One region of the Bacillus sp. JJ1533 genome, then DNA from elsewhere that is predicted to be linked to it. Evidence: predicted binding sites of a transcription regulator. Region 1 holds the regulator's gene; each other region holds the start of a gene.

What was found. Region 1 encodes Rex, which represses fermentation and respiration genes when NADH is low (regulators of the CRP and FNR family bind a similar motif). Its sites were predicted from a motif close to TTGTGAAATATTTCACAA; they were not measured.
Region 2: the regulator Rex is predicted to act here: its motif matches at 4,441-4,458, upstream of V7138_RS19765 (cytochrome c oxidase subunit 2A).
Region 3: the regulator Rex is predicted to act here: its motif matches at 2,649-2,666, upstream of nadC (carboxylating nicotinate-nucleotide diphosphorylase).
Region 4: the regulator Rex is predicted to act here: its motif matches at 4,204-4,221, upstream of pflB (formate C-acetyltransferase).

What each region holds. Positions count from the first base shown of each region.
Region 1 is NZ_JBALOV010000030.1:44,415-52,521, reverse strand. Features, by position in the region: gene rimI (ribosomal protein S18-alanine N-acetyltransferase) at 1-69, shown strand, start outside; gene tsaD (tRNA (adenosine(37)-N6)-threonylcarbamoyltransferase complex transferase subunit TsaD) at 62-1,078, shown strand; gene V7138_RS16075 (type IV pilus modification PilV family protein) at 1,273-1,746, shown strand; gene V7138_RS16070 (PulJ/GspJ family protein) at 1,761-2,237, shown strand; gene V7138_RS16065 (hypothetical protein) at 2,249-3,481, shown strand; gene V7138_RS16060 (ABC transporter ATP-binding protein) at 3,748-5,682, opposite strand; gene moaC (cyclic pyranopterin monophosphate synthase MoaC) at 5,817-6,308, shown strand; gene V7138_RS16050 (redox-sensing transcriptional repressor Rex) at 6,312-6,956, shown strand; gene V7138_RS16045 (twin-arginine translocase TatA/TatE family subunit) at 6,992-7,183, shown strand; gene tatC (twin-arginine translocase subunit TatC) at 7,200-7,952, shown strand; gene V7138_RS16035 (YdiK family protein) at 7,988-8,107, opposite strand, start outside.
Region 2 is NZ_JBALOV010000036.1:61,014-69,120, forward strand. Features, by position in the region: gene V7138_RS19740 (trans-sulfuration enzyme family protein) at 1-627, opposite strand, end outside; gene V7138_RS19745 (hypothetical protein) at 753-1,316, opposite strand; gene V7138_RS19750 (SCO family protein) at 1,320-1,952, opposite strand; gene V7138_RS19755 (cbb3-type cytochrome c oxidase subunit I) at 2,047-3,738, opposite strand; gene V7138_RS19760 (cytochrome c oxidase subunit II) at 3,752-4,219, opposite strand; gene V7138_RS19765 (cytochrome c oxidase subunit 2A) at 4,232-4,381, opposite strand; gene V7138_RS19770 (SAM-dependent methyltransferase) at 4,677-5,282, opposite strand; gene V7138_RS19775 (RNA polymerase sigma-70 factor) at 5,313-6,197, opposite strand; gene V7138_RS19780 (phytoene desaturase family protein) at 6,217-7,458, opposite strand; gene cyoE (heme o synthase) at 7,678-8,107, opposite strand, start outside.
Region 3 is NZ_JBALOV010000018.1:114,208-122,314, forward strand. Features, by position in the region: gene V7138_RS09420 (TRAP transporter permease) at 1-679, opposite strand, end outside; gene V7138_RS09425 (TAXI family TRAP transporter solute-binding subunit) at 696-1,709, opposite strand; gene nadC (carboxylating nicotinate-nucleotide diphosphorylase) at 1,772-2,623, opposite strand; gene V7138_RS09435 (aminopeptidase) at 2,942-4,174, opposite strand; gene V7138_RS09440 (GntR family transcriptional regulator) at 4,390-4,785, shown strand; gene V7138_RS09445 (ABC transporter ATP-binding protein) at 4,778-5,662, shown strand; gene V7138_RS09450 (hypothetical protein) at 5,655-6,722, shown strand; gene V7138_RS09455 (DUF1648 domain-containing protein) at 6,824-7,324, shown strand; gene V7138_RS09460 (copper homeostasis protein CutC) at 7,383-8,072, shown strand.
Region 4 is NZ_JBALOV010000050.1:24,504-32,610, reverse strand. Features, by position in the region: gene V7138_RS23340 (hypothetical protein) at 1-361, opposite strand, end outside; gene V7138_RS23335 (RNA polymerase sigma factor) at 345-869, opposite strand; gene pflA (pyruvate formate-lyase-activating protein) at 1,057-1,785, opposite strand; gene pflB (formate C-acetyltransferase) at 1,806-4,034, opposite strand; gene V7138_RS23320 (Ldh family oxidoreductase) at 4,781-5,830, opposite strand; gene V7138_RS23315 (Rieske (2Fe-2S) protein) at 5,883-6,236, opposite strand; gene V7138_RS23310 (amidohydrolase family protein) at 6,260-7,348, opposite strand; gene V7138_RS23305 (NAD(P)H-quinone oxidoreductase) at 7,345-8,107, opposite strand, start outside.

The sequences.
Region 1 (8,107 bases):
ATCCGGAAAAATTACTATACTGACAATAATGAAGATGCGCTAGTAATGTGGGTGAATTTACATGAGTGATAATCAATTAATAATGGGGATTGAAACAAGCTGTGATGAAACCGCTGTTTCAATTGTACAAAATGGACGGGAAATACTATCAAATGTAGTTGCATCACAAATAGAAAGCCATAAACGCTTTGGTGGGGTTGTTCCTGAAATTGCGTCAAGGCATCACGTTGAAGCGATTACGCTTGTAATTGAAGAAGCATTGAAGCAGGCTGATGTCACATTTGACGATATTGATGGAATTGCTGTAACAGAGGGCCCAGGCCTAGTAGGGGCTTTATTAATTGGAGTTAATGCGGCCAAGGCGGTTGCGTTTGCCCACGATATTCCCCTTTTAGGAGTTCATCATATTGCAGGTCATATTTACGCTAATCGATTAGTTGAGGAGCTGGAGTTTCCATTATTAGCGTTAGTTGTGTCCGGTGGTCATACTGAACTTGTCTATATGGAAGAGCATGCCTCCTTTAAAGTCATCGGGGAAACACGGGATGATGCTGCTGGCGAGGCATATGACAAAGTAGCTAGAACACTTAGTCTTCCATATCCGGGTGGGCCGCATATTGATCGACTTGCACATGAGGGAACGGCGACAATTGATTTACCAAGGGCATGGCTGGAAGAGGATTCATATGATTTTAGTTTTAGTGGGTTAAAATCAGCTGTCATTAACACTCTTCATAATGCAGAGCAGCGTGGGGAAACACTTGAGCCGAAGGATGTAGCTGCAAGCTTTCAGGAAAGTGTTATTGATGTTTTAGTAACAAAAACGGTGAAGGCTGCGAAAGAGTATCAAGTAAAACAAGTTCTATTGGCTGGTGGAGTTGCGGCCAATAAAGGGCTGCGAGCAGCATTAGAGCATGCCTTTTCGGAAATGCCAGAAGTGAAGCTTATTATTCCGCCACTTTCGCTTTGTACAGACAACGCTGCAATGATTGCAGCAGTTGGAAGTGTCTTATATGAAAAAGGGAAACGTTCATCCTATGCATTAAACGCCAATCCTGGTTTAGATATTGAGATCTAACTTTTAATTCTACAATATAGAAAGTCCCAAGTGTAAAAACAAACACTTGGGACTTTTTAAATTCAACCAATATGACTTTTTACCTACACTTGCTCTTAAAATACGGAATGCCTTGTTAAAAATCATGTATAATACTATTTAGTTATATAACATGGTAGGATAGCCACTTGAAAATAATGATTGAAGGTGATTGCTTGAGTCAATCCATTAAGAATGAAAAAGGAGTTACCTTAATAGAATTAGTTGCTTCAATTGCTATTTTGACTATTATCTTGCTCAGTTTCATGTCATTTTTTATCATGTCAGCTAAATATAATGGAGTCTCCTCTGACAAAATGACCGCAACTAATATTGCAAGAGAAGTACAAGAAGAATTTAAAATAAATGAAGAAAAAAATTTAGCGCTAAAAGATTTGATTCTTACTTCGAGAACTTCTACTGAGACATTTATTCCAAAATCGAGTTATCCCCAATTAAATGTAACCGAGGATATTCAACTAAACAATGATATTTTGACGTTTATTTTTACAGAACAAAACTTTACCGTTAAAGTCAATGTGGATACAAGCAGTGATGATCAGGTAGATGTATCATTATCAAAATTAAATGTTCAAGTATTAAAAGGGACAACCATCTTATCCGAAACTTTCACCTATTTTGAGAATTAAAGGAGGATTAGCAGATGAAAAAGTACCTCCGAAACAGTGATGGAATTACACTGATTGAACTACTTGCTACATTAGCGATTTTTTCAATAGTAAGCATACTAATCTATGGTGTTTTACTAAATGGGATGAACTACTCGGAAAAATCAAAGGATAATGTTTCAAGACAACAAGAGATGAATATTCTCGTCACTACTATTACTAAAGCCCATGAAACATATGCATCGTATGATATTGTCGTCGATCAGAGCCCAGATGCTCATAACATTCAGCTCATCGGAAAAGATGCAACGGGAAACATTGTTCATACTGTTGATATAGCTAATGAAAATTATGTGTACTCATTGTACAATTCTCAAGAATCTAACGAGGTCCCATTTTCGACGGAAACGACCGTTGATTCTTCTCAACCTTTACACATTAAAATCATAATAAAAGATAAAAAGCAACCAAGTAAAACATCTGAGATTAAAACGATTATTTCCAGACTGTAAGGAGGAATACAATGAGGAATATAAAAAATGAACAAGGAATGTCCCTAGTAGTTGTTTTATTAATACTCACTGTGATTTCCGTCTTAGGTTTGGCAGTAATGGGTGCTTCAATGAATAACATGAAGCAAATTAGTAAGACAGAATCGGACATAAAAACTACCGATATTGCGGAAATGGGAATAGTATATTATGAAACTCAATTAAAGTCTTTCTTAAATGAGCAATTATATAATCAAACAAAGCAAAAGGAAATCATTAATCGCTACTTTACGAATGCTGCAACAAAAGAGGTTCTAATTGAACAATTTAATAATGAGTTTCCTATTGAATTAAATAATTTATATAAAGCCGATCTTTCACTCTTTACACACTCCGGGGATGGATTTCTCCCAGAAAAGTCTGTGGATGAAAAGAGTTCATTTAAGATTAAAATTAAGCCAGACGGGATTATGCAAACGACTTGCTCACCTCAAACACCTGCCAATTCACAATGTTACAGGATTGCTTTTGAAAGTTATGGTTATTATGGGGACAATCTTGAAAAAATATTGACGGCAACATTTGATTTTTCCTATTTCATTAACATAAATAGTATCGAAATAACAAAAGGTGCTCCAACTCCTGTACCTATATATGAGGACATTATTAACTCTGTGCAAAATAAAGACCTGCGTCAATGTACAACAGATGACTTTAAAAAGAATAATACCAAGGTAGATTGTAGGTCTGATTTGGATCCGAGCGACATTCCAAGTACGAATGGAATCTCTAATTCCTCCATTGTTTTTAATAAAGGAGTCAACCTAGATCACTTGTCGCATGCAGTTTCAAATTCTAAGTTAATAATTTATAGTATCGATGAAAATAATCCTACAAGAATCGGAAAGTTTAATCCTAATGGGTTTATTCATTCTACTATTGTGATTATTGGGGATGCCAAATTGCATGATCAAATTATGAAACCATTGAACTCAAGTATTTATATTACGGGTAATGCTGATCTGACAGGTTTCTCATTGCAGAATGTTGATCCAAAAACTGACGTTAAAGTATGTGTAAAGGGAACAATTACGCCATCCTATATGAGAAATATAGAAAGAGTATATTCCTATGAGCACGATTCTACGAAATATAAGAATGAGTGTATGAGGAAATCAGAGTCAGTCGGAAATAATTTTTTGACGATAAAAGATGAAATAATAAGTCCAAGCATAGACGAAAACTCTCATGTCACGTATGAGTAGCAAAAGATAAAAAGTAGTTCATAAGTGCTATATTCTTGTTGATAAATAATCCACAGATTCACGGATTTTGTGGAAAACTAATAGAAAGTACTGAAATAACTAAACTGGGTTTGTGGACATTTTTGTGGATAACTATGTTGATGAATGTGGATAGTGTGGATAAAACGGTGCATAACTCGAAAAAATGTGGAAAATAGTACAAAAAATCCCCATCTGAAATGATATTTAGATGGGGATAACTTATTTCTGTGGATAGGTGAAAAGGTCTATCCACTTATTTCATGGAGGGATTCCCATTCCTCCATTAGTGCTTCAAGCTTAGCAGAAATTTTCTCATTTTCCTCATTAATTCGTTGAACTTCTTCATGGTTCTGGTAAACCTCTGGGTCACAAAGAAGCTGCTCATTTACTTCGTTTTTTTCCTCAAGGGAAGAGATTTCCCGTTCAATTTCTTCGATTCTTCGTTTTCGTTGGCGCTCTTGCTTCTTTAATTCCTTTTCTTGTTCATATGTTGTTTTCTCTTGGATGACTTCTTGTTTATCCACTTTTTTCTCCTGTGCTTCAAGTCTAGCCAATTCTTCCATTTCGAACTTTTTTTCAAGGTAGTAATCGTAATCACCAAGGTATTCTGTTAGTCCATCTGGGGATAACTCAAACACTTTTGTTGCGATACGGTTAATAAAGTACCGGTCATGGGATACGAAAAGGATAGTCCCAGGATAATCAATTAGTGCATTTTCGAGTACTTCCTTACTATCAAGGTCAAGGTGGTTCGTCGGCTCATCAAGAATGAGGAAGTTTGATTTTTCCATCATCAGCTTAGCAAGTGCAAGTCTCGCTTTTTCACCACCGCTTAAGGTTGAAACAGTTTTTAACACATCATCCCCTGAAAATAGGAAGTTCCCAAGAACCGTGCGGATTTCTTTTTCAGGTTTAAGCGGATATTCATCCCATAATTCATTTAGTACCCGTTTATTGGAGGTAAGGTCAGCCTGCTGTTGATCATAGTATCCAATCGTTACATGTGATCCGAAGCGAATCGTTCCCTCCACATGCTCAAGCTTATCAATAATTGCTTTCAATAAGGTTGATTTACCAATCCCATTTGGACCGACTAAGGCAATACTGTCTCCGCGGTAAATATTGAAATGAACATTTTTAATGATCGGTTTGGTTTTCTCATAGGAAACGGTAATGTCTTTTGCACTTAATACGTCATTTCCGCTTTGTCTTTCAATGTCAAAATGGAAAGAAGCTGATTTTTCATCACCTAATGGCCTGTCCATCAGCTCCATACGCTCAAGCTGTTTTCGTCTGCTTTGGGCGCGTTTCGTTGTTGAAGCTCTGACTAGGTTTTTAGCGATAAAGTCTTTTAATTTTTCAACTTCTTCCTGTTGTTTTTCGAATTTTTTAAGATCGAGCTCATAGTTTTCAGCCTTTATTTTTAAGTAGTTGCTGTAGTTTCCGACATATTTGGTGCTTGTATGTCTAGAAATCTCATAGACCTGGTTAACGACTTTGTCTAGGAAGTATCGGTCATGGGATACTATTAAGAGTGCCCCAGGATAGCCTTGGAGATATTGTTCAAGCCAGGTAAGCGTGCTAATATCGAGGTGGTTTGTCGGCTCGTCCAGAATCAATAAATCAGGCTTTGTTAGTAATAGTTTACAAAGGGCCAGACGTGTTTTTTGACCACCGCTTAAGCTGGATATTTTCGTTTCGTAGTCATCTTCTGTAAAATTAAAACCATGAAGTATAGAACGAATATCGGCTTCATATTGATATCCACCCTTTTCCTTAAAATCGACCTGGAGCTGGTCGTATTCTTCGAGCAGCTTTTGATAATCAACTGGATTTTCAAAAACGGATGGGTCTCCCATTTTTACTTCTAGGTTTCGCAGATCTTTTTCTAGTTTTTGTAAAGGTGCAAAGACGGTCAGCATTTCTTGCCAAATGGTAAGAGTTGATTCAAGTCCAGTATCCTGTGCGAGGTAATCGATGTTGACGCTTTTCGGCTTAATGATTTCACCGCCATCATGGGACATCTGGCCTGCAATGATTTTTAATAGAGTAGACTTTCCAGCACCGTTTCGACCAACAACTGCAATCCGGTCACGCGTTTGTACTTCTAATTTTATATTCGATAAAATAAGATCAGCAGCAAAATACTTTTTGAGCTGATTTACTTGTAGTAAAATCATATTATTTCACCTCTTGTTTCTATCAACAGTGTATCTTATATTATCTTAATAGAGCAACTGCAATGATAATGTTCACAGTAATTCCAAAGACAGATGTGGTAAAATAGTGTATAGTTTATGGGAGGGTTTTGAAAATGACATCATTTACCCATTTTAACGAGCAAGGCCGAGCAAGAATGGTCGACATAACGGAAAAGTCGGAAACCGTTCGGACAGCAATTGCAAAATCAAGTATAACTGTAAATAAATTGATTTATGAGCAAATCATAAATAATGAGGTTAGCAAGGGGGACGTTCTCGCGGTTTCTCAAGTTGCTGGTATTATGGCAGCTAAAAAAACATCAGAGATCATTCCGATGTGCCATCCTTTGGCATTGAAGGGCGTAGATATTCAGTTTAACTGGACGACCGAAGACGAGTATATTTTACATATTACCGTATCAGTTAAAACTAAAGGAAGTACTGGCGTTGAGATGGAAGCCCTTACGGCTGCTTCAGTTTGTGCGTTAACTGTTTATGATATGTGTAAAGCGGTTGATAAAGGAATGGTGATTGGACCAACCTATTTAGCCGAAAAAACAGGTGGAAAGAATGGAGATTTCAAAAGGCCAGTAGCGGGGGAATAAAACATGAATCTGGAACAATCAAAAATACCACAAGCAACTGCCAAAAGGCTGCCACTCTATTATCGGTTTTTGAAAAATTTGCACGCCTCAGGGAAGCAGAGGGTATCATCTGCAGAACTAAGTGATGCAGTCAAGGTTGATTCCGCCACGATTAGACGAGATTTTTCGTATTTTGGCGCATTGGGAAAAAAAGGGTATGGCTATAATGTCAATTACTTATTATCCTTTTTTAGTAAGACCCTTGATCAGGACGAATTAACGAAAGTTACCTTAATAGGTGTAGGTAATTTAGGTACCGCATTTTTGCACTATAATTTTTCGAAAAATAATAATACAAAAATTGAGCTTGCCTTTGATGTGGATTATAATAAGGTAGGTAGTAGTATTGGCGGAGTTACGGTGCATCATTTAGATGATCTTGAAAAAGTATTGCCTGATGAAGTCACGGTTGCAATATTAACTGTACCAGTCGGTGCTGCACAGCCGATTACTGACCGCCTTGTAAAAAAAGGAATCAAAGGGATTCTTAATTTCACACCAGCAAGAATCAATGTGCCTGACCATATACGAGTCCACCATATTGATCTAGCTGTTGAACTACAAGCACTTGTTTACTTTTTAAAGCATTATTCAAATGAAGAAGAATAAACATAGACTTTACAATTGTAGGGAGGTGACTCACAGTGGGAAATCTTGGCTTTGGCAGTATCCTATTGATCGTATTTGCAGCGTTACTTATCTTTGGACCAAAGAAGTTACCTCAATTAGGAAAAGCAGCGGGTAATACTTTGCGTGAATTCAAGAACGCAACAAAAGGTTTAGCAGATGATGACGATGATGATGTTAAGAAGAATGAAACTCATGATGTGAAGTAATGATAGGATGAGTCACATGAACGAAGAAAAAGAAATGTCCGTCTATGATCATATTGGTGAGCTGCGAAAACGACTGATTTATGTGGTCGTTTTCTTCTTCATTGTTGCTTTAGGAAGCTTTTTTCTTGCAGAGCATGTAATAGTTTATTTGCAAAACGCGGAAGAAGCTAAAGAGTTGACAATGAATGCTTTCCGGATAACAGATCCAATTAAAATTTATATGAATTTTGCATTTATTATTGCATTTGTTATCTCATCTCCTTTTTTACTGTTTCAGCTTTGGGCCTTCATTAGTCCAGGTTTGTATGAGAGGGAAAGAAAGGTAACATTGAGTTATATTCCAGTTTCGGTAATATTATTTTTACTAGGAATATCTTTCTCCTATTTTATTCTATTTCCATTTGTTGTTGACTTTATGACGCGGTTAGCAGGACGTCTTGAAATAAATCAGGTAATCGGGATTAATGAATATTTTCAATTCCTATTACAGCTAACCTTACCATTTGGTTTCCTGTTTCAGTTGCCTGTTGTTGTGATGTTCTTAACAAGGCTTGGAATCGTCACTCCAATGTTCTTAACGAAAATACGAAAGTATGCGTATTTTGTTCTTTTAGTAATTGGAGGGTTAATTACGCCTCCAGAGTTAATTTCTCATTTAATGGTCACCGTGCCGTTATTTGGATTGTATGAAATCAGTATTCTCGTATCAAGAAGTGCCTACAGAAAGGTGCTTAAGGCGGAAATGATGGCTGCTAATTCAATTGAATAAAGAAAAATGTATAAAAAAATAACCTCGTGAGGAGGTTATTTTTTTTCCTTTGTTACTTTCTTTATTTTGAAGTGAAGGGCAAACATTCGGATTGCCACACCAAAGTCGAATGTTGCGACCACGGCTAGAAGGATTGTGGAAAAGTTCCAGACGGT
Region 2 (8,107 bases), on a different contig from region 1:
TCCCCCAATATACTTAGTTGCGCTATGTACGACTAGCTCTACACCAAGCTCATAGGGGTTGCAGTGATACGGTGTGGCAAACGTATTATCTACCACAGTGATTAAACCGTTACGTTTTGCAAGTTCGGTAACTGCTGGTAGGTTTTCTACACGTAAAAGCGGATTGGTAATGGACTCCGTATAGAGTAATTTAGTATTTGACTGAATCGCATTCTCTACTTGTTCAAGGTCTGCGAAAGAAACAAAGGTTGTTTCAACTCCAAATTGTCTTAGCTCTTCATGTAAAAGATGGAAACTTCCACCATATACATCATCTGCTGCGACAATATGGTCTCCACTCTTCACAACAGACAGGATCCCCGCTAAAATGGCTGATAATCCCGAAGAAGTTGCAATACCTGCTGGTGCACCTTCAATGGCTGCTACCATTTGGCCTAACTCATCCGGATTTGGGTTTCCAGTACGGGAATATAAATAATTTCCTTCACCTTGGAAGTAACCCTCTAAATCTTCAAGGTTATCAAAGGTAAAAGCGGATGTTTGATAAATTGGAGTAATCTTACTGCGTATGGGTAGATTACCTTTTTTCACACTATGAATTAATTTTGTCTCAAATCGTTTTGCCAACTTTTACACCCTCTTTTTGTCTATATTGGTATTATTCTGAACCTTATTTTTTGAGATGTCAATTAATATCTCGTCGCTCGAAAGAGTTTTATCCTCAAAAAAAGAAGCCACACCAGCAGCTTCTCTTAACTATTCTTATATATTGATTGGTCTGTAAAATTAGTATAAACCAGATAGATTATGATACAAATCGCTGTTGTAATAAATCCCCACCCTAGGGTAATTTGATCGATTACGAGATAATTATTGCATAATTGATTATTTATATTGATATATAATACACCCATACCTAAGTACTTCACGGTGAAAAAGATAAACACTAGGTTTTTTGCACGATCTGTGAGTTTCTTCCAGCTATCACGTAACGGAACACCTGCTAACAAAGATAGACTTAAAAACTTCCAAACTTCCATGCTTGTTATGGTTAAGGTCTCGTCCATCGTTTTCGGTATAGTCCAATACACCATGATTACAATGAATAACAATATCCCGGGGATTCCGTCTTGATTCCATTTTTCAAAAAAACGAGGGAATTTTTGTTGAAATAGTTTTCCCATTAGGAATCCTGCAATTACGATTGAAGGCATTTGCATATGCATATGGATAATCATGATAGACTCCAAGAGATTAGCAACCGGGGGAAGTGCTAATACGAATAAAAGTCCTAGTCCGATCAAAAATTGTTTCATAGCCTATTCCCCCTTTTCAGTTTCTAAGATGCTAATGACTTTGGCAGCCGCTTCATCGATTTCTCGATAATCCATGACAGCCATTAATGCACCGTTCCCATCTACTAAATAAAAGGCTGAGTTATGTGCAAAGTTTCCTCTTCCATCCGGGATGACAATTACACCAAACTCATCAAGAAGGGCCTGTAATTCAGTTTCATCTAAAATCCTAGCCATTCTCCATGTTTCTCCGTCTGCTCCAAAGAAGGTTCGATATTTACTTAAGGTTGCTGGGTCATCTCTCGTTGGATCAAAGCTAATGCTTAGAAAGACGATATCTTTGCCGATGTATTCTTGCGGGATCTGCTCATAGACCTGTGCCATATTCATTTCCAATTGTGGACAAACAGTTGTACAGGATGTATATAAAAATGTGATAAATACGTATTTATCTTGAAACTCAGAAATAGGATATGTTCGTCCCTCGCTATCTTCAAATGTTACATCTGGAAATGTCGGCTTCTCCTCTATTAATTGGTTGACTCTTGCTGTTTCTGCAGTAAATGCCTGAAATCCATCGGTTCCCGTATAGAACAGTACACATCCAAATAATAATATAAAAATGCTAGCGAATGTCTTCCGATTTTTTTGGATCATGAAGATCACATCCTATTTCTTTTTTTCCTTTAATTATAGAAAGAGATAGCCGTTGTTTTCGCTATCTCTTTCTATTTAAGTTCTTCCCTCGAGATTACCAAGTCTTAAATGGCGGTGATCCTGGAGGTGCATTTACAATCATATCTGTTAGTGGCAATACATATGCCATTGCGATTACTAGAACCATAAGCACTACCCAAAGTCCCCAACGCTCTGTCCATAGTGGAGTTTTTGAAGCATTTTCTGCTACGTCTGCAATCGGGAATTCTGTTTGGCCCTTTGGTGCAAAGAACATCATGTTAAATGCTGCATATACTTGAATGATGACTGCGACTAATAATAATGTTGCTCCGATACCAACAACCATCATATACGGTTCCCAGCTTGCAGCTTGAGCACTTCCAAAGTAGTCTGAGTAGGATGTTCTACGTGGAGAACCGAATAGTCCAACCGTATGCATTGAAGTTGACATTAATACCATACCGATTGTCCAGATGATGGTTTGAACAACACCTAATTTATTCATTCCTTTTGTTAAGACACGACCTGAAATAAATGGGATTAACCAGTAACTAATTCCGAAGAATGTCATTACGACTGACATACCTAGTGTTAAGTGGAAGTGTCCTACGACCCACATTGTGTTGTGAACCACTTGGTTAAGCTGGTTTGTGCTTTGTACAATACCCCCTGCCCCTGCTGGGATAAAAGCAGCCATCGCGATAAATGGTGCTAGGAAGCGGACGTCACTCCATGGTAACTTTTTCAACCAGCCTAGTGCGCCTTTTCCACCTTTTGCTCTACCTGTACGCTCAAATACTACAAACATTGCGTATGCTGTCATTAAAGATGGGAAACCAATCGCTAAACTCATGAATACATGTAAGAATTTAACGGATGGCAGAATTGCAGGGTCAATAATTTGGTGGTGGAATCCACCAGTGATGTTCATGATAACTAATGCGATAACAACAACACGAGTGAGTGTGTCACTAAAGCGTCTTCCGCCAATAATTTTCGGTACGATTACATACCATGCAGATGTTGCTGTTAAATACCAAATGTTAACTGCTGTATGTCCGAAAGCCCAGAATAATGTACGAGATACCATGACGTTAATTGTGTCTACCCATCCAAGTGACCATGGTAGAATCAAGAATAATACTTCAACTGCTACAAATGCAGTAGCGCCAACTAATAGGATGAATACACCTGTCGCGAAGAAAGAAAGGATTGGCAGATGTTGACCTTTGTGATTCTTTCTCCAGTTTGCTACTTGCATAAATGCTCCAGCTGCTAAGATCCAGATACCTACTACCACTAGTGCTAGCCCGATATAGAATACTGGGTGTGCCGCCATTGGTGGATAGAATGTGTACATAACAGATGCTTCATTCATTAAGACTGGTATTACAACTAGGACGATACCAACCATCTTCGTCCAGAAACCAATCCATGCCATTTTCCTTACATTAGGTAATAAACCACCTAATGTATGTGAAAGAGCTGCGTAGAAGTAACCGATTGTAAAGAATGCTGACATTACAACTACCAGTAATAGACCGTGTGCTGTTAATACTTGATAATAGTTAAGCCAGCCTGGTAATTCTAAAAGACCTGCACGGTTTAAACCTTGTAATAGTCCAAAAAGTCCACCTAATAATAATGCGATAAATGCTACTGATAAATAGGATTTAGAAATTTTTGCGTCCTGTGTATTTACACCTAAAACCTTGTTTGCTTTTTCCTTAAAGGTCAAATCTGAGTTTTTTAATACCGTTGCCAATGGTCTCCCCCCCTTATTTCACTGTAATTGTAGTGGCCATTAATTGGTGACCAGCACCGCAATATTCATTACATAAAATTAAATACTCACCAGGCTCATCAAACGTTTGAGTGATTTTTTGGATATGTCCTGGCATTACCATTGCGTTTAAGTTTGTGCCTGCAACTTCGAATCCGTGTACAACATCTTTAGATGTCATTGTAAAGTGAACCTTTGAACCAGCAGGAATTTCGATTTTCCCTGGATTAAAAGAGAATATTTCTAATGTCATGACAACTTCATATTCGTTTTCGCCAATTTTATAAACACCAGGTTTGTCAAATGGAGCTGTTTCGTCCACTTTCTGAGGATCGATTGTTTCCATATGACTTGGCGGCCCCATTTCTAATGCGAAGGTTTGGTAACCAGTGATAAGCATGAAAGCCATGATCATACCGAAACTTACTGTAAGCCATATTTTTTCATCAAGATGCATTTTCATTTTTTTCCCCTCCTAGAATCTAGACATGAATAGGCCGAATAGTACTATATACGTGAAAAGAATGACTGCTCCAACCACACCGACAGAAATCCAAGTTCCTATATATGGACCTTGATATTCTCCGTCTATCTTTTTGTTTTGGTTAACCTTTGAAGCTCCCATCCAACTCAACCTCCTTATGTTCTTCTTACTTTCATCATAGTTAGGAACCATTCTCAATGTTGTGAACTGAATCACACTTAAGGTGTAATTTTTAATACACCCAATAAAAAAAGGACTAGAAAATTGACTTTTTTCTGTCCCTAAAAACTCCCTCTAAATGCACCAAAACTGCATCATTACTGGATTCCATATACCCTTTATCATTTTTGTCTTTACCCCAACTTCAAAAATGACAAATTGGTGAACTACATATATTCACATAAAAAAAAGGCAGCCTCCATTCTTCGGAAGCTGCCTATGCAAGCTGATACACCATAAATCTCTCATATGTGTTTTTCTCAAACAACTCTGGAATGATTATCTCATTCTTCAATTGAAAAGGAGTATTGTTCTCCAAAAAATAAGTGTAATCATTTGAACCGTAATAAAGAATAACCTCCATTTCACGCGGATCCTGCTCGTACGATTGTAGAATATTGGAAACCGTATGCTTAAAAACCTGGATTGAAAATGGATTAAAAAAATAAAATCGATTGTCGAGTGGATGGACTTTATAATCCTGTGCGGCACAATGGTGAATCTCAATATCCGCTTTACGAATACCCGCACCTTTTGCATAACGTTCTCGGTTTTGAACAGCAACATGATATAAGCTTTTATCAATCTCAACGCCAACAACGGTTGACTTAAAATGATGATGAATATAAAAAAGAAGCCGTCCCTTTCCACAGCCAAAATCAACTACCCGATCACGGTCCTTCAAATGATAATGTTCAAACAAAGCCGCCAGTCCTACGTATGGAGTCGGCTCATAGCGATGATAGTGAACAGATGAACTAAACCCTTTTTGACCTCCGCCTGTTTTCACTTGTAAAATTGCATCGTAATACTTATCGTCCATTGGTAGTCTCCTTATAACGATGGCTGCTACTTAAAATGTCACACCACTTATGGCATATGTTAGCTTTTCAGGATTGCGAATTGAAAAAATTTGGTTGATTTGATTGTTTTCTATTTCAAAGCATACCACATTTTCTGGTTTGTGATTTCGTTTAATCAATATCCCAATTTGACCATTGACGTTGACTACTTCAATCTCCAATTTATCATCCTGTCCAAACTTTCGAATAATCCCTAAAATAAATTGAGATACTCGTTCCTTCGTTTTAATAGGTACGATTGCAGCTTTCACCTTACCTCCGCCATCTGAGTAGAGCACTGCATCATTTGCTAGTAAACTAAGCAGACCATCTATATTCCCAGTTGTTGCAGCACGTAAAAAAGAGTGAATCAAGTCTCCCATTTTCTCCTGACTTACCTGCAAGTCATTTATGTCATCCTTATAATCTAGCTTTTTCCTTGCCCTACTTAAGATTTTCCTGCAGTTTGTTACCTCTTTATCTATCATAAAAGCAATTTCATCATACTCATATCCAAATGCTTCTCTTAAGACAAATACCGCTCGTTCAACAGGACTTAGTTGTTCCATCAAAGACAGGAGAGCATACGAAATAGTGTCTTTCATTATGGCCACATGCTCCGGACCCTCATCGTGGATAATTATTGGTTCTGGCAGCCAAGGACCTATATAGACCTCTCTTTGCTTTCTGGCTGATTTTAACTGATCAATGGAACGATTGGTCACCATTTTACAAAGATAGGCTTTGATATTTTCGATTTGGCCACGACTAGACTTCTCAAAATCTAATAGAACATCATGAATAATATCCTCGGCATCTGTTATTGTACCCATTATGCGATAGGCAATCGAAAATAAGAGAGGCTTATATTCCCGATATAAATGTTCATCCAACATTTTGATACCCCTCCTTTGATCATGTATTTTCAAGAATAAGTAGAGCAGCCTGTCTAGCACTTTGAAAGGAAGCATCTACAAGCATTCCATCTCCCACCCAGTCCCCCGCAATATAAAATCCAGGTATCTGTTCAACAGATGGCGAGGGTCTTTTGCTTTGGGCTGCTAAAACTAAACTATTTGTAACTGTCATTCTAGGAAGATATCGTTTATAGACTACATACTTCTCCCAACCCGGCTGAACTTTTTCGATAAAATTCTCTAATTCTCTTTCTGTATCCTCATTAGTGTTACTATATTTCATCACATGAACAATTTGGAAATCCCGGTCGCTTAATCTCGCTACCTTGGAATGATTCGAAAAATAAAATGGTTCCTCCAACCCCATCGCAAAATTAACTTTTGGGTGAGGTAACTTTGACAAAATAAGATCCATACAGGCTACACGTACTGGAATACATTCTTTTATATTTGGGATGTTTTTCATTTCTGATAGCATGTTAGCTGTTTCATGAGGACTTGAAGTAGAAAGTACATTGTGTGCGGTAATCGTTTCTTCATTTGTATGCACCGTGAATTGCGGAAAAGTACCATTAACCTTTGTAACACTTTTACTTGTTTGAAAGTGGACCCCTTTTTCGGTAGCCATTTTTCCTAAGGTATCTATCATATTTTGCCAGCCATTGTTTAGGTAAATTGCGTTTCCTAATTGAAGTTGTTTTAATGCTGCACCAGCACTTAACAGGTCAGGCTCATTTGAATAGGTGGACAAACGGGATAACATGATGATAAGCTGCTGAGCAACCTCATCCTTTATCCTATGCTGCAACCATTGTCGTAATGGTATATTTTTAATTTTGTTTGTATCTATTTTCTTATATTTAATGAAAAAAGAGAATAGCTCTTTCTTAGCTTTCCAATTTAATAATGGGCTAGTTATGAGACCAATTGGTGTAGCCGGAATATCGTAAATTTGGTTATTGTGAACAATCTTTCCTTCTGTTGGAACAATGCTCCCCTCTACTTCAATGCCCAATTCGCCAAGGACCTCCAACGATTTTCCTTTCGAATAAAGTGCATGTGGTCCCAGATTCAAATAAGAATCCAGCTTCTTCGTCGTTTTTCCTCTCCCACCTAGTGTTTTCGACTTTTCTAACACAAGCACAGACTTTCCAGCTCGCGCCAAGTAGATGGAAGCAGTTAGTCCAGCTACACCGCCTCCGATAATGATGCAATCCCATGTTTTTTCATTAAGTTGCATAATACTCACTCCCACAGTTCGATTTATAAACAAGACGATTGAGGGGTAGAATTTGTGACAGTTTGGGTTGAATTTTGGGCTGGAAGGTTGGGTGGGGCTCCAGATCGCCCCGAGACCACACCCACTTCCCTTTTCTATAAGCTAAATGCTGCCTCAAGCAGTTTTAAATGACACTAAAGAACCCCGCCACATCAAATACGGCGAGGTTTAATCCATACACTATCCAAAATATTTAGGTAATGTCACAATGACCATCAATAGAAAGATAAGCAATATATAGTTTACAGAATACAGGAAATTCCAGCGAGCCCATTTCATATCTTCTTTAATCGAAAAACCTTTAATACTCAAGATGATCCATCCGATATTGAGCAATGTCGCAAGGATGACAAAAACCATTCCAAGGTCACCTAAAAAGAAAGGCATTGGGAACAGACAAATAACCCAGAATAGAAAATGCCTCTTCGTAGCTGCAATACCACTAACGACTGGGAGCATGGCAACATTTGCAGCCTTATATTCATCAAACTTCCTGATCGCGATCGCATACGTGTGAGGCATTTGAAACACAAATAAAATCAAAAAAAGCACGATTGGGACGGTATGATTGATTGGTGCAACAGCTGCCCACCCCATTAATGGGGATACA
Region 3 (8,107 bases), on a different contig from region 1:
GTGTTCTTCCTGCCAAGGCGGTTGATAACTGGAAGAAAAACTCACCCGCACCTGCTTTTTGTAAAAAGGACCCAAACAATAAGAACATGTAGACAAAGGATGCCGCAACGGCAATGGGTGACCCCCAAAGCCCATTAAAGCTAAACGCTAAATCTTCGACTACCTCTGAGAACGAAAATTCCCGATGCCAAATGAGGCCTCCTAAATGGTGACCCCATAGTGCATAGCCAACACCAATAAGGACGATGATGACAATCGGCATTCCAATCGTCCTGCGGGCTGCTTCAATGCTTAAAATGACAAAAAGGAAGCCAACTACAATATCCATAGTAGAAAGAGGGTCAACAATCGGAATCCGTTCCGAAATTCGTACTGCATGGATGTTAAAATAGATTCCAGCACCTAATGCTAAAAAAGAACAGAAATAGTCTATAAATGTTGGAGCAACACTCGTTCCATTCTTTTTTGAAAAAGTATAATACATAAACGTTAATAGGAGAATCAGAGATAAATGTGTCGCCAATAGCTGGATTGGATCCAGCTTCCCCCAAATTACGGACCACACCTGAAATACAGATAGAATAAATGCGAAACAAATAAATACGTTAAAATGTGGTCCTGTTAAGTGACGCTTTTCACCTTCAGCGAAAGCTTTTGTTAGATTATGTTTAATGCCCATCGTTGGGAGCTCCCTTCTAGAATTCGTGAATGAGTCCTTTTTCTTTCAAAAATTTTTCCGCACCTGGATGAAGCGGGACCTTCCCAACCTTACTAAAGTTTTCGTCAGAGAGATTTTGAAATTCTTTATGAACAGTTCTTAAGTATTCAAAGTTTTCATAGATCGCTTTAGTTACGCGATACACTTCTTCTTCTGGAACATCCTTATGGACAATTAATATGGCCGGTGTATATACGGTACTCACATCTTGTTCTAGGAAATCATAGCTTCCTGCAGTAATTGTGCCTTGTTCCATTCCTAATTTTTCTGCCACAACTTGTAAGATACCTTGATCCATTGAAATAAACTTCATATCATTTGTTGTGGCGGCTTCTAAGATATCACTCGAAGGAACAGATACTGCATCTCCTGTCGTATCGATTCGATTATCTGCCATCAATTCAAAGGTTGTTGATCCACTTAGATGGTCAACAGACCCACCCCAAGAAGCGATATCTTGATAGGTGACACCGTACTCTTTTAAAATCGCTCGTGTGATACGTTCACCTGCGGAACCTCGTTGGTCAACAGCAAGTCGGATCGGAATTTTCTTTTCAATCACTTCATCTAGTGAATTAAATTCTACATCTCCACGTGCAATCAGTTGATAAAAGTTAGCAGGGATGACGACGCTGATTGCCCGGATATCTGGATAGGCTTCTTTATAGGGCTCTGCTCCACTAAATGCCGCATATGCTGTCATGGCATATGAGATCCCATAGGGAACAGTGTTGGTCCCGACACTCGCAGGGTTTTCGACAATTCCTCCAGGTTCTACTGTGATAAGTGAACCTTGATTATCGCGACGAATGGATTCTGCAATTCCTTCTGTAAATACGGACCAAGCACCACCTGTTCGTCCACCGATCATAGTTGTTCGAATATCGTCAGAAGAGCCAACAGAAACCGCGCCAACCTTATTCATGCAACCTGCTAGTAGTAGAGTACACACTAATAAAATGAAGGACATAGTCCAATTTCTTTGAGACATCTTTTTTTCCCCCCAATTCGATTGGCGAATTTCCATGATCATCTATTAAAGATTTCATTCGGTTATAGATTTTTTTTGTTTCCTTCTTTAACCTGTAGGCTAATATCAAGAGCTTTAACGGAATGGGTTAAAAATCCTAATGAAATATACTGGACACCTGTTCCTGAATAGGTTGCTAAATTATCCAAGGTAATGCCTCCAGAGGCTTCGGTGATTATGCCCTTTGGTACTAACTGTACAAATTCTTTTACCTCTTCTGGGCTGCGATTATCAAACATAATGACATCCGCTCCAGCTTTTACGGCTTCTACTATTTCCTCAGCGCTTTCCGTTTCAACCTCAATTTTCACCATATGGCCAATTTTTTCACGTACGGCTTGAACGGCTTTTGTAATCGAACCACAATAGGCAATATGATTATCTTTAATCATGACACCATCATACAAACCAAATCGATGGTTCTTGCCACCGCCGGATACGACTGCATATTTATCAAGCATCCGCAGGCCCGGAATCGTTTTTCGAGTGTCGCAAACATGGATGGAAGGGTCGTTTAAAGCTTCCACACATTTATTCGTAATCGTTGCAATTCCACTCATTCTTTGCAGAAGATTTAGAATGACTCTTTCACCAGTAAGGAGATGGGCAGTTGGACCACTAACAGTCGCAATTGTATCTCCGGCTGTAACACGATCTCCGTCTAAAAAGCGTTGTTCGACTTTGATTGAGGGATCCAACAAATGATACGCTTCTTCAATTATGGATAATCCAGATATAATTCCATTTTCTTTCGCGATGAACACACCTTGACTTGTTTTTTCAAGCGGAAAAATCGATTGACTAGTGATATCTTGTTCACCAATATCTTCAAGTAAAAATTCTTGTAGCATCTTTCGTAATTTTAATAGATTCATAGTTTGCCTCCTCGAAATTATAAGTTTGATAATAATTTCACATACTTAGGTAGATGAATATGCTGAAAATCTTCAGTTTGAACAGATGATATTACAACTGTCTTGTCATCTATATTTACATATTACCAATCGAATATCAATAGTATCAAATATAAAATTTTTGGTTAATTTTGCATCGTGACAAGGGGAGGGAATCAAAAAAGGCACCATCAGAGCTAAGCCCTGCTGGTGCCTTGCATATTTGTCTAGTTCTAGGCTAACTTTGATTTTTGCTCCAAGTCAATCGCTTCTAGATGGTTGTGCTTGTCGTTGATCTTGTTAAAAAGCCCAGTTTCCGTTGCGGAAGACAGGTTCAACTGTGCCATCTACCGTGATGCCGTCGATATCCATTTCGCCTGACCCGACCATGAAATCGACATGTGTGATGCTTGAGTTTGCTCCTTTTCTCACTAACTCATCACGTGACATCGTTTTACCGCCTTCAATACAGAAAGCATATGCATTTCCAATAGCAAAGTGATTGGATGCATTTTCATCAAACAGCGTATTGTAAAAAAGAATTTTAGATTGTGAAATAGGTGAGTTATGTGGAACAAGTGCCACTTCACCTAAATAATGGCTACCTTCATCTATTTCCACAAGACGTTTTAACGTCTCTTCACCTGTTTCAGCCTTCACATCGATAATTCTTCCATTTTCAAAGGTTAATGTAAATTGATCGATCAGGCTTCCACCGTAATTAAGTGGCTTTGTGCTACTGATGAAACCATTTACACCGTCTTTTTTAGGAACTGTAAACACCTCTTCAGTCGGCATATTGGCAACGAACTCAATGTTTTGCTCATTTTTTCCACCGCCGCCAATCCATACATGGTTTTCAGGAAGTTCGACCACCAAGTCAGTTCCAGGTGCTTTATAATGTAATTTTTGATATTTTTTCTTGTTTAAGTACTCAACCTTCGCATGTAGAGTTGCGTTATGTACCTTCCACGCTTGAACCGGGTCTTCCACATTAACACGTACCGCATGGAAAATGGCATCCCATAATTTATCAACCTGCTCTTTGGCAGATAGGTCTGGGAATACTTTCTCAGCCCAGCTTTCTGAAGGTACAGCGATGACAGACCAGCTGATTTTATCAGCCTGAGAATAATTTCGGTACTTTTCCAACGCTTGTCCTGCTGTTTTATTAGCATTGGCAATTCGCTCAGGATTAACGCCTTTTAATAGATCTGGGTTAGACGAAATGATGGATAAAAAGGCAGCTCCATTTTCCGCAAGTTCTTCCATTCCTTTTGCCTTCCACATGGGATAGTCAAGAAACGCTTCGTCTGGTGCAAGGTCAAAGCGCGTGCGTGTAATCTCGTCATCACTCCACTCAACGTAAACATTTCTAGCACCAGCCTCATAGGCTTTTTTTACAACTTTTCTTACATACTCAACTGCTGAAATGGGTGCATTTATAAGAAGGTTTTGTCCATTTTGAACATTGACACCAACCCGAACGGCTAAATCAGCATATTTTTCAAGCGTTTGTTCGAACTTAGACATATGTAATCTCCTTTTATTGTGCTATACATAGCACGAATGTAAGTACTTCCATTCTAGTGTAACAGAATCTCTTCGATGGGCGAAATACCTTTTTTTAAAAAATAGGCAGATGTACATTGACTTGTAAGTGATTGTGATTTAATGTATTAAGTGTACTACATGAGGTAATACAGATAAAACGCATTAAGTATGAACGACTGAAAGGGGTGTTCTGCTTGTATTTTCATTTAGATGAACGCAGCAATACACCAATTTGGGAACAAATTGTTAACCAAGTAAAGGAGCTCATTTTAAAAGGGGTCCTTCATCCAGATGAAAAATTACTAAGTGTTCGTGAGCTTTCTTCAACCTTGCTAGTGAACCCCAACACCGTCAGCAAAGCATATCAAGAGCTTGAACGACAGGGAATCATCGAAACACGAAGGGGAAAGGGGACATTTGTTTCTGGGCAACTTCCAAACAAGGTGGATGAAGAAAAAGTGGAGGAAATCAAACAATCATTAAAGCTTTTGCTCGTAGAAGCCTCATATTTAGGGATAAATAAAGAAACCTTTGTTGAGTGGGTCGAGAACTATGTGAAGGAGTTAGGGGGGAACAGCAGTGATGCTTAATGTACAAAATCTTTCAAAAAGCATTGAAGGAGAAACAGTCTTGAAGGAAATCTCATTTTCATTAGATGAAGGATCCATTGTCGGATTGGTCGGGCGAAATGGAGTAGGAAAAACAACATTGCTTAAAAGCCTTGTTGGCATTTTAGATGCCGATCAAGGGGAGGTTGTGTTTCTAGGGAAAAACATCGTGTCAAACCCTGAAGTGAAGGGGGAAATGGTCTTTGTTCCAGATTCAAATTCAGCGTTCAATGGCTACAGTATTAAAGAACTTGTGACTTTGTATGAGGCTGTCTATGTGAATTTTGAAACCTCCTATTTTTACCAGCTTCTACAGCGTTTCAACCTTCCAGAGAAGCGGAAAATTCGGACCCTCTCTCGTGGAATGAAGGCCTTGTTATTTATCATTTTGGCCATTTCAACAAAGGCAAAGCTCATTATATTAGATGAACCTACAAATGGACTCGATGTCATAATAAAAAGGAAAATCCTGCAGTTTCTCTTAGAAGAAGTTTCGGAATCGAGGGTTTCACTCCTTATTTCAAGTCACCATTTAGAGGAACTCGAGAAAATTGCCGATACAATCATTATGTTAAAGGATGGCGAGATTGAAACAATCGTCTCAATGGAGGATACGCGGCATTATTATAAAAAAATCCAGGTGGTTTTTAAAGAAAAAGGGATTCCTGAAAGATTCAAACAAATCCCAAACATGAAGGTCTTATCTCAAATCGGCCGTGTTAACACACTTTTGATAAAAGAAAATATAGAAGAAATTATTTCAACATTAAAAGAGGAACAGCCCCTGCTTTTAGAGGAATTGCCCGTTGACTTAGAAGACATATTTGTGTCGACATTAGGAGGGGATGACATTGTTTAATAAAGCACTTTGGCTAAAGAATTATAAGCAATCAAAGTTTGTTGTGTGGGGACTTTGGGTGGTTTGCTTGTACTTTGCTTATAAACTTTATACGTTTATTGATATTCAGGAACGCTCCATGCAACTTCATACCAATGAATGGGGGAGTATAGAAAACTATTCCTTTCATTTTCATAACTTTTTGGAGGTTGGCGTTTTCCAAATGATTGTGATTGTGTTATTAGCTTCCATTCTAATTGGGTTAGAACGGACCAATCAAAGTTTGGATTTTACACTTTCACTCCCATATAAAAGACAAGAAATCTTTTTTAATAAATGGTTATTTGGAGTTACGCATATCTTTTCCGCACTAACTGTCAGTGTGTTCATTTCAGGATTTATTTTAGTTAACTCTAAGGTTCACGACTATTTACCTTTATCGGCGTTAGGAATCTATTTTGTCATCGCTCTTTTCTCACTGATTGGGATCTATTCCTTCAGTCTATTGATGGGTTTCATTGGGGCGAGTATCGTTTCGCAATTTGCCTTTAGTATACTGTTTCTTTTTCTGCCGAACGGCTTATATCATCTTGTTATTCACGCAGTTGGATATCACTATTATGCGATTACGGGAACACCATTTTATAAACTATTTGATCTATACAATGTAGATGTCATTTTTGATTTTCTGTCTTTTCCAATCATGTTATTTGATGTAGATAACTTTATCAATGATGTCTTTGTTTGGAAGCAATCAAGTCCAACCCTTGTACTGCTGTTTCTCATTGTTCCAGCTGTTGTAACAGGGTTATCCCTATTTTTTATGAAGGTTTTAGCGAACCGAATAAAAAGTGAAAACAATGGTAAAATATTGGCCTATGAGAAGTTGTTGCCTTATTTAAAAGTAGGGGTGTTCATCTGTTTCTACCTATTTGGTGGTATGGTATTTGGTTCATTCAATTACTACGACGAACTTCCGAGCCTTCTATCTTATCATTTAGGTGGACTTGGCTTCAGCCTGATTGCCTATTTCATCCTCATCAAACTTGCTGGAATGCGAATGGTATTCGGACGAAAATAGGGGATGGGAAAATTTAGACGAATGACGAACCAGATGGTCCTTTTAAAATGAAACTTTACCCACCCCTTCATCGTATAAAGAGGAGAAAAGGGGTGTTTTTTGTGTCTGAAAGACCTGTATTGAAGTTGCCAAAAACACGATCTGAAAAACGCTTAGAGTTGCTCTCAGCGGTAATTTTAGTTGGTATATATGGTTTTGTTATTGTGAATTGGAGCGAGATTCCAGACCGAGTACCGACCCATTTTAACATTGCCGGGGAGCCTGATAGCTGGGGTGGAAAAGCAAGTGTCTTCATTCTCCCCATTATCGCTACTTTTTTATTTAAGACGATGTTTATCTTAAGTAAATTTCCCCATATCCATAATTACCCTGTCGAGGTAACACCAGAAAATGCGGAAGGCATTTATAGAAACTCTCGAAAAATGCTGGTTACCATGAACTTTTTTCTTACTTTCTTTTTAGCGATCGGTTCTTGGGAAATGGTGACCGTTGCCCAGGGCAAAGAAGGGTTAGGGATGTGGTACATGATTGTGTTCTTCGTGTCTATGTTCGGAACAATGGGGTATTATATGTACAAGATGTTCAAATTACGTAAAAAATAGTGTAACAAAAAGGGACCACAGGTGCCCCAAACTTTTTAATGAAAGTAGGAAATTAACAATGTTAATTGAAATTATTGTCCAACATGCCCAAGATGCAAGATTAGCAGAAGAACATGGGGCAAATCGTTTAGAATTGGTTACGGCGATGACAGAAGGTGGTTTAACCCCTTCATATGGAATCATCAATGATGTTGTCCAAGCAGTCTCTATTCCTGTTCACGTCATGGTGCGTCCTCATGGTTATTCGTTTACATACTCCGAAGACGATAAGCGTGTTATTTTAGAGGATGTTAGAGTGTGTAAAGAACTTGGGGCAGCTGGGATTGTATTTGGATCCTTAACTGAAAATGGTGAAATCGATGAAGCATTTCTTGAAAAAGTGATTGAGGCTGCGGATGGTATGAAGATTACGTTCCACCGTGCGATCGATGAGGCAAAGGATATAATTGAAGCCTACAAAACCTTACAAAAATACAGCGATTATATTCAAACAGTGTTAACCTCTGGAGGGGCACCTAAGGCATTGGATGGGGTGGAAAACCTTAAGAAGATGTTGTCTCTCTCTAGCGAAAAGCCATCTCCAGTAATTATGCCGGGTTCAGGCCTTTCACATAATAACATCGTAGAGCTTCACGAAAAACTTCACGCAACGGAATACCATTTCGGGTCGGCTGTCCGGATGAATGGGAAGTTTAGCGAACCAATAAATGGGAATACTATAAAAACAATAAGGGATTTAATAAGCTAATACAACAAGGATGTCTGAATCAAGAATTTGGGCAT
Region 4 (8,107 bases), on a different contig from region 1:
GCTTACTCGCTTCATTTATGCCGGTAAACTTTAAAACTGAATTATACATTTGTTGATACGCAGGATTCTCAGCCAACAAAACATCAAAATCCGGATTCACTTCTTTGGTCGTCTCCTCTGTCTCGACTGGCTTCTGTCCATGTTCTTGATTATTCGTCACATAGGACACCGTTATAATGGAGAATAACAGGACTGCCATTGCTAGTGGGAGCCACATTTTTAACCACGGAAAATCTCTTCTTTTTATCCTGTATTCATCTGTGAGTGCTTCTTTAAGCTCTTTTGCAAAAACTGGATTTGGTTCAAGGTCAGGGCGATTTTTTAATGGTTGTAGCCATTTTTCATCATTTCGATTGTTCATTGAATCCCCACCCTTCCTCAAGTACTTGAACATGCTTTTTCATTTGTTGTATGGCTCTATGGTAGTCAACGCGCACTTTGCTTTCACTGCATCCCATAATTTCAGCCGTTTCTTTAACAGAAAGCTCTTTTAATCCCCTTAAAATGATGATGGACCGATAGAGTGGCTTTAGTTTTATGAGTGCTTCTTGTAGTTCCTCCCACTCATTCTTTTGGATGGCTTTGTTTTCAGGTGTCGCTTCTCCAGATTCTTTTTCATAAATCCAATCCGGCAGGAATTGAACAAACCTTTGTTTTCGTTTTAGGTCAATTGCCGTATGCTTTACGATTGAGAAAATCCATGTTTTCATTCGTTCTGGATTTTTTAGATTACCAATGTTTCTCATGATTTTAATAAAGGTTTCTTGTGTGATGTCTTCCGCTTCTTGGCGGTTGTTTGTATAATACAGCGCAAAATGATATACATCCCGGTAATACGTGTCGTAGATTTTTTCTATCTCGAATGACATATTCTCCAATGCCTCGCCCCCAATCAAGAATAAGTCGTTTCAACTCCAATAATGTTTCAATTTTTATTAAATCTTTTCTCCTCTCTACAATTCGTTCTTAGTACTGTAATTCCTTCTCTTGGACAGAGGTAGTCGTTGACACAAAAAAGAGCATGAAATTCAGACGAGTGATTTCATGCTCTCTACTTTATGATCCTATTAATATTCTTTCTGCGTTTTCAACTCGCTCATCGGTTGGGGGCTCTACATCTTTGAGTTTGTATTCAAGGCCAAGGCTTTCCCATTTGTAAATTCCGAGCTTATGATACGGGAGAACCTCGATCTTTTTCACATTATTCAAGGATTTTATAAACATTGATAGTTTGGTAAGATCCTCATCATTATCGCTAATGGTTGGAACTAACACATGGCGAATCCAAACCGGAACGTTTTTATCTGATAAATACTGAGCAAAATCAAGTATATGCTCATTGCTTAAGCCTGTTAATTCTTTATGCTTCACGGGATCGATCTCTTTTATATCAAGTAAGATCAAATCGGTTAGCGGAAGCAATTTCTCTAAGCGCTCCATGAATTGCGGAGAACGAGTAAAGCAACCGCCAGAGCTGTCAATTGTAGTATGAATCCCAAGCTTCTTGCACTCTTTAAAAAATTCGATTAAAAAGTCGAGTTGCAGCAAGGGTTCACCACCACTAACGGTCACTCCTCCACCTGAAGCTTGGAAAAAAGGAAGATATGTTTTGATATCATAGATAATCTCTGAAACACTCATTTCCTTTCCCCTATTTAACTTCCAGGTATCAGGGTTATGACAGAACTGGCAACGGAGCAAACACCCCTGTGTGAAAATAACATAACGTAGTCCTGGTCCATCTACTGTTCCACATGTTTCTATGGAATGAATGCGTCCGTTCATGCTTTTCGTCCTCCTTAATCCTACATACTTTCGTGGAATGTTCGGTTAATCACGTCAATTTGTTGTTCTCTTGTTAGTTTGATAAAATTCACGGCGTATCCTGAAACACGGATTGTTAATTGCGGGTAAAGCTCAGGATGTTCCATCGCGTCTATTAATGTTTCGCGGTCAAAGACGTTCACATTTAAATGATGTCCTTTTTTCATGGCATACCCATCAAGCAAGCCTGCTAGATTGCTAATTCTTGCTTCTTCCTCTCTTCCTAGCGCTTTTGGAACGATAGAGAAGGTATTTGAGATTCCATCTAATGCGTATTCATATGGCAGCTTCGCAACAGAACTCAAGGAAGCAAGTGTACCCTTTGTGTCACGACCATGGAGTGGGTTTGCACCTGGTGCAAACGGTTCCCCAGCTTTACGACCATCGGGTGTGTTGCCTGTCTTTTTCCCATACACGACATTTGATGTGATCGTTAAAATAGATTGAGTGTGAACAGAGTTACGATAGGTATTATGCTTTTTAATCTTATTCATAAAACGTTTCACAAGCTCAACCGCGATATCATCAACTCGGTCATCATTGTTACCGTATTTAGGGAAATCCCCTTCAATCTCGTAATCTACGACAATGCCATTTTCATCACGGATTGTTTTGACCTTTGCATGTTTGATTGCACTGAGAGAATCGGCCACAACAGATAGCCCTGCAATTCCACATGCCATGGTGCGTAAAATTTCACGGTCATGAAGCGCCATTTCCAAACGCTCATAGCTGTATTTATCATGCATATAGTGAATGACATTTAATGTGTTCACATAAAGTCCTGCAAGCCATTCAAGCACGACATCATATTTTTGAAGAACTTCTTCATAGTCCAAATACTCTGAAGTAATTGGTGAGTAGCTTGGGCCCACTTGAATTTTTAGCTTTTCATCGATTCCACCATTTATAGCATATAATAATGCTTTCGCAAGGTTCGCTCTAGCTCCGAAAAATTGCATTTGTTTTCCGATTGCCATTGCGGATACACAGCATGCGATACCATAATCATCTCCATACGTTTCACGCATGATATCGTCATTTTCATATTGGATAGAGCTTGTTTTAATCGACATTTTCGCACAGTACTTCTTGTAGTTTTCCGGCAGTTTCACAGACCAGAGAACGGTTAGGTTAGGCTCTGGTGCAGGTCCGAGATTATCTAGTGTATGCAAGAAACGGAAAGAGCTTTTCGTCACTAGTGGGCGGCCATCAAGTGCTACACCTGCAAGTGATTCTGTTACCCAGGTTGGGTCTCCACTAAATAGTTCATTGTAATCTGGTGTTCTCGCAAACTTCACAAGCCGTAGTTTCATTACAAAATGGTCGACTATTTCTTGTGCTTCTTGCTCAGATAGAATTCCGTTTGCCAGATCTCGTTCGATATAGATATCTAGGAACGTGGATACACGTCCTAAACTCATCGCTGCTCCATTTTGTTCTTTTATCGCAGCTAAATAGGCAAAGTATAGCCATTGAAATGCCTCTTTCGCATTAGTAGCTGGTTCCGAAATGTCATAGCCATAAGAAATGGCTAACTCTTTTAATTCCTGAAGGGCACGAATTTGCTCTGAAAGCTCCTCCCTGTCACGAATAATGTCATCGCTCATGGCACCATTTCCGGTTTCAAGAAGATCTTTTTTCTTGTCTTCGATAAGGCGGTAAACACCGTATAACGCCACTCTTCGATAATCGCCAATGATTCTTCCGCGACCGTATGCATCAGGAAGTCCTGTGATGATTCCCGCTTTTCTTGCAAGCCTCATTTCCGGTGTATACGCATCGAACACACCTTGGTTATGTGTTTTACGATACTCAGTAAAGATTTTTATAATCTCTTCGTCAATTTCAAAGCCATAGGATTTTGCAGAATCAACCGCCATTCTAATTCCACCAAACGGTTGAAGAGAGCGTTTAAATGGCTTATCTGTTTGAACACCAACCACTTTTTCCTTTTCCTGATTAAGGTAACCAGGCCCATGTGAAGTGATCGTAGATACAATTTTTGTATCCATATCCAGTACTCCACCATTGTCACGTTCCTGTTTTGTTAATTCCATGACCTGCTCCCAAAGCGCATTTGTCGCTTCAGTTGGTCCTTCTAAAAATCGATCATCGCCACTATATGGTGTAAAATTCTCTAAAATGAAATCTCGTACATTAATTTCCTTTTGCCATTTTCCTTCTTTAAAACCAGTCCATGCTTTCATTATCAATTACCTCCATTACAAGGTTTTTTCATCTGCTTTTGATTAAGGATTTGTTTGTTTATGAATAGTTTTTGAACTGCTTTCGATTAGCTTTCGATTGGCTTTCGATTGCTCACTACTGAACAAACTTCCTTACACCATCATCATACAACGAGCAGGAGGTATTGTCATGTGAAATATTTCACATATTAAAGAAGTTACTATTTTTGCCATAATTTCATCAAAATTTAGTCAAAAGTAGTGTAGTAGAAAAAATGGTACTTGCCTACTTCTAGTTCAGTGTCCTAGGGACGAGGGTGGCTGATGGATTCTGAGTGTTTGGACGCACCCATCCTGCTAATTTCTGAATGTAGTATCCTTCTATAGCTGGTGAAGACCAATAAACTCGAATTTTTGGATATGTATTTTACTTCAACACTACTGGATTATCATCAATCTCCTAATAACTGGAGTGTGGTGTCATTCCAACGCCTCTGGACCGCTACCACTTTCCTAATAACTGGAATCTATTGTTACTACAACGCACCTAGAGTATCACCACTCCCCTAAAAACTGGAATGTAACGTGCTTCCAATGCCTCTGGAGTACCACCAACCCCTATTAACTAGAAAGCAGGGACTTTCAAGTTCCCTTTCTCACTTCTAACTAAAAAAGAGTCACCTAAGTGACTCAAAAATTTTATATACGAATTGCGATTGATGCTAGATTTCGTTTCATTGTCGTCCATATTAATTTTATTAATTTTATTATATTACTTCAGTTAAAGGTGTTAAATTCATTGTATTAGCCAATGTTGCTAAATCCTCTAGTACACCATCTGATATAGGTATTCCTGATTTTAACCGGTTTTCTTCGATACCAAACTCAATTTCTCCAGGGAGATACAGTTGGGAAACTCCTGGGGCCTTTACAGCATTTTTCACATATGATCCTAGTGTTTCACTTAAGTCTTTAAATGTGTTCACATCCATGAATGATGAGATATTTATTGCAATCATTAAATGCGAAATGCTTTGTTTTTTAGTAGTATCATACATACTTGGAATCATCTTTGAAAAATCACCACCTGACAAGACTCCAGTTAACAGTTCTACCATTAGTGCCAAGCCAAATCCTTTAGGTCCTCCTACTGGTAGGATAAACCCTCCATCGAGGACAGACGCAGGGTCCGTTGTCGGAATGCCGCTTCTATCGGTACCCCATCCTTCAGGGATTTCGATTCCATTATTTTTAGCAAACAAGACTTTTCCAAGTGCCACATTTGATAGGGCCATGTCTAAAAGGAGTGGATTATTTCCACTCGATGGTGCTGCTATAGCTAGAGGATTGTTTCCTAAGACCTTTTCAGCACCCCCAGTAGGTGGCATTAAAGGGGCAGTATTGCTCATAACAATAGCAATCATATCTTTTTCAGCAGCCTTCAATGCATAATGAGCGGCAATTCCGAAATGGTTCGAGTTTTTAACTGACACGGCAGCAATTCCGTATTCATTTGCTTTTTCGATAGACATATCCATGGCTTTTGTTGCGACTACCTGGCCAGCTGAAAAATGTCCGTTAATGACGGCAGTTCCTTTGTTTTCTTTTTCCACAGTAATTTTGGACTCTTTTCTGATGAAACCTTTCTGCATCCGTTCAATATATATAGGAAGTCTCATAAGGCCATGACTGTGTATCCCCCTAGAATCCGCTTCAATCATTGTTCTAGTAATTATATCGGCCTCAAAGAAGGGTACCCCCGCCTTCATTAAGATATTGTTCGAAAATTCATTGAGTGTTGAGACTTTAAACTCCATATTTTATCCTTCTTTCTATACAGATTACAAGGGCAGTAAATTACTGCCCCACTTATGCATTAATAAAAACCAAACCATTTTCAACTAATACCTCGTATGTTTTTACCTTAATTTTATCCGGGGCAAAAAGCGATTTACCTGTCTTAATATCAAACTCCCAACTATGCCAAGGACATCGTAATACTTCTTTTTCCTTTTCGAAGATATATTCTCCTACTTCATTTGATGAGCATCCTTTGTCTAACATCCCATCAGAAAGGCAAGGCCCTTTATGAGGGCAAACATCACGTAGAGCATATACTCCTCCATCCTCTGATTGGACAAGGACAATTCCTTTTCCATTTATCGTAAATGGAAACTTTCCGTTCTTCTCAAGTTCATCTATACTGCATACCTGGTATTTCATCTTCAGCATCCTCCCTTCTTACCCTATAGCTTGTAAAAATTACGAGCGTTCTCGAACAAGATTTTATTCTTAAGTGTTTCAGGTACTCCACCTGGTATCGTCCTTTCAGGTGGATCAAAGTCCCAATGAGGATAGTCGGAAGCAAACATAATCATGTCTTCTGAGCCCATCATATCAATAATGTTCATGAATTCCCTTGGGGTTAAATCATCCCATGGCTGTGTTGTGAACCTCATATTATCACGGAAGTATTCGCTTGGCATTCTCTTAACCCAAGGAGTTTCAGCCCTTAGTGCTTTATAAGCAGAATCCATCCTGTGCATCATAAATGGTACCCACTCAAAGCCCCCCTCTACTAAGGCCACCTGAAGCTCTGGGAATTTGTCAAACACTCCATTTGTAATTAGGGAGATAGTCTGGGTCATGTATGATTGTGGATGTACAGAGCGCCATGCCACATAATATCGAAGAAAATCACCACCCTGAGCCGTTATTGATGCTGAGAGGTGCATGGCAATCTTTAAACCATGTCTGTTCGCAGCCTCAAAAATTGGATGGTACATTGGATCTCCCCAAGCAAAATCAGCTATCGGCAACATAACTTGGACCATTTGTGGGTGATCAGCAACCCGCTCGATTTCCCTTACTGCAGCGACAGGGTCCTGTGGAATCGTGATGCTACCTAATAATCGTTTATCTTTTGATAACCATTTCTCGATAGTATAGTCGTTATATGCAGAAGCCCTTGCTGCAGCAAACTCGTACCAGCCCTTTGCTACACTTGCCTCATAGAACCAACCTGTTAACACCGCATAGGTCATATTGTGTTTATCAAGGAGCTGTTCTTTCAAAAGGTTATAATCTGATCCTGGCGTTGACCCGTCACTCGGCCTTGTATCCATTCTGTATTTGGTCTCTTTCCTAATTTGATTAAATGGAATACTTCTTTCAGGAACCCATCCATAATCCCGAATGTATCTTTTCCAGTGGTCTGAAAGGTATGGAAGAAGATCTCTTGTCGATTTAATCTCATGATGGACGTCTGTATCGATGACACCCTTTAATGTACTATTTTCATTTTTCTTTTTGTTCACTTCTAAATCGATTTTCACTTCGATTCCCCCTCATTTATTTTTAGAATAATTTTTCCAATATTTTTGTTTTGTTCCATATATAGATGAGCCTCATTTGCCTGTTCCCAATTGAACATCCTATCGATCACCGGCAATAGCCTTCCATTTCCGAACCGGTTTTCCGCGAAATTTCTGAATGCATCTGTTAGACGGATTTTGTCCTCCAAGGTGCGTGATCTAAGCGTTGAGCCAATAAGAGATACTCTTTTCCTCATCAAGGTACGTAGGTTTAGCTTTTCGACTTCGTAACCGCCCATTCCGCCAATTACAACCCATCTCCCATCCTGGGAAATGGATTCGAGGTTTTCATCCCAATAAGAAGCACCAACTGGATCGAGGATTATATCTACACCCTTACCACTAGTAATTTCCCGCACCCTCTCAGAAAACGACTCCTCACGGTAATTGATAATGTACTCTGCACCTAACCTTTGACAAACCTCGAGTTTCTTACGGCTACCAGCAGTAGCAATCGGTATAGCCCCTACCTCTCGTGCAAGCTGCACAGCTGCAGTCCCCACCCCGCTGGCCGCTGCATGGATCAGGATAAAATCACCCTTTTTCATGTTTCCAAGTTCAAAAAGATTCAAATATGCCGTAAGGAACGCTTCAGGAATGGCTGTTGCTTCCTCAAACGTAAGACCATTAGGAATTGGAATAGCAAGACCAGCAGGAACCCTTGCCTGTTCTGCATATCCTCCTCCCGGAAGAAGTGCGTATATATGATCACCCTGTTTA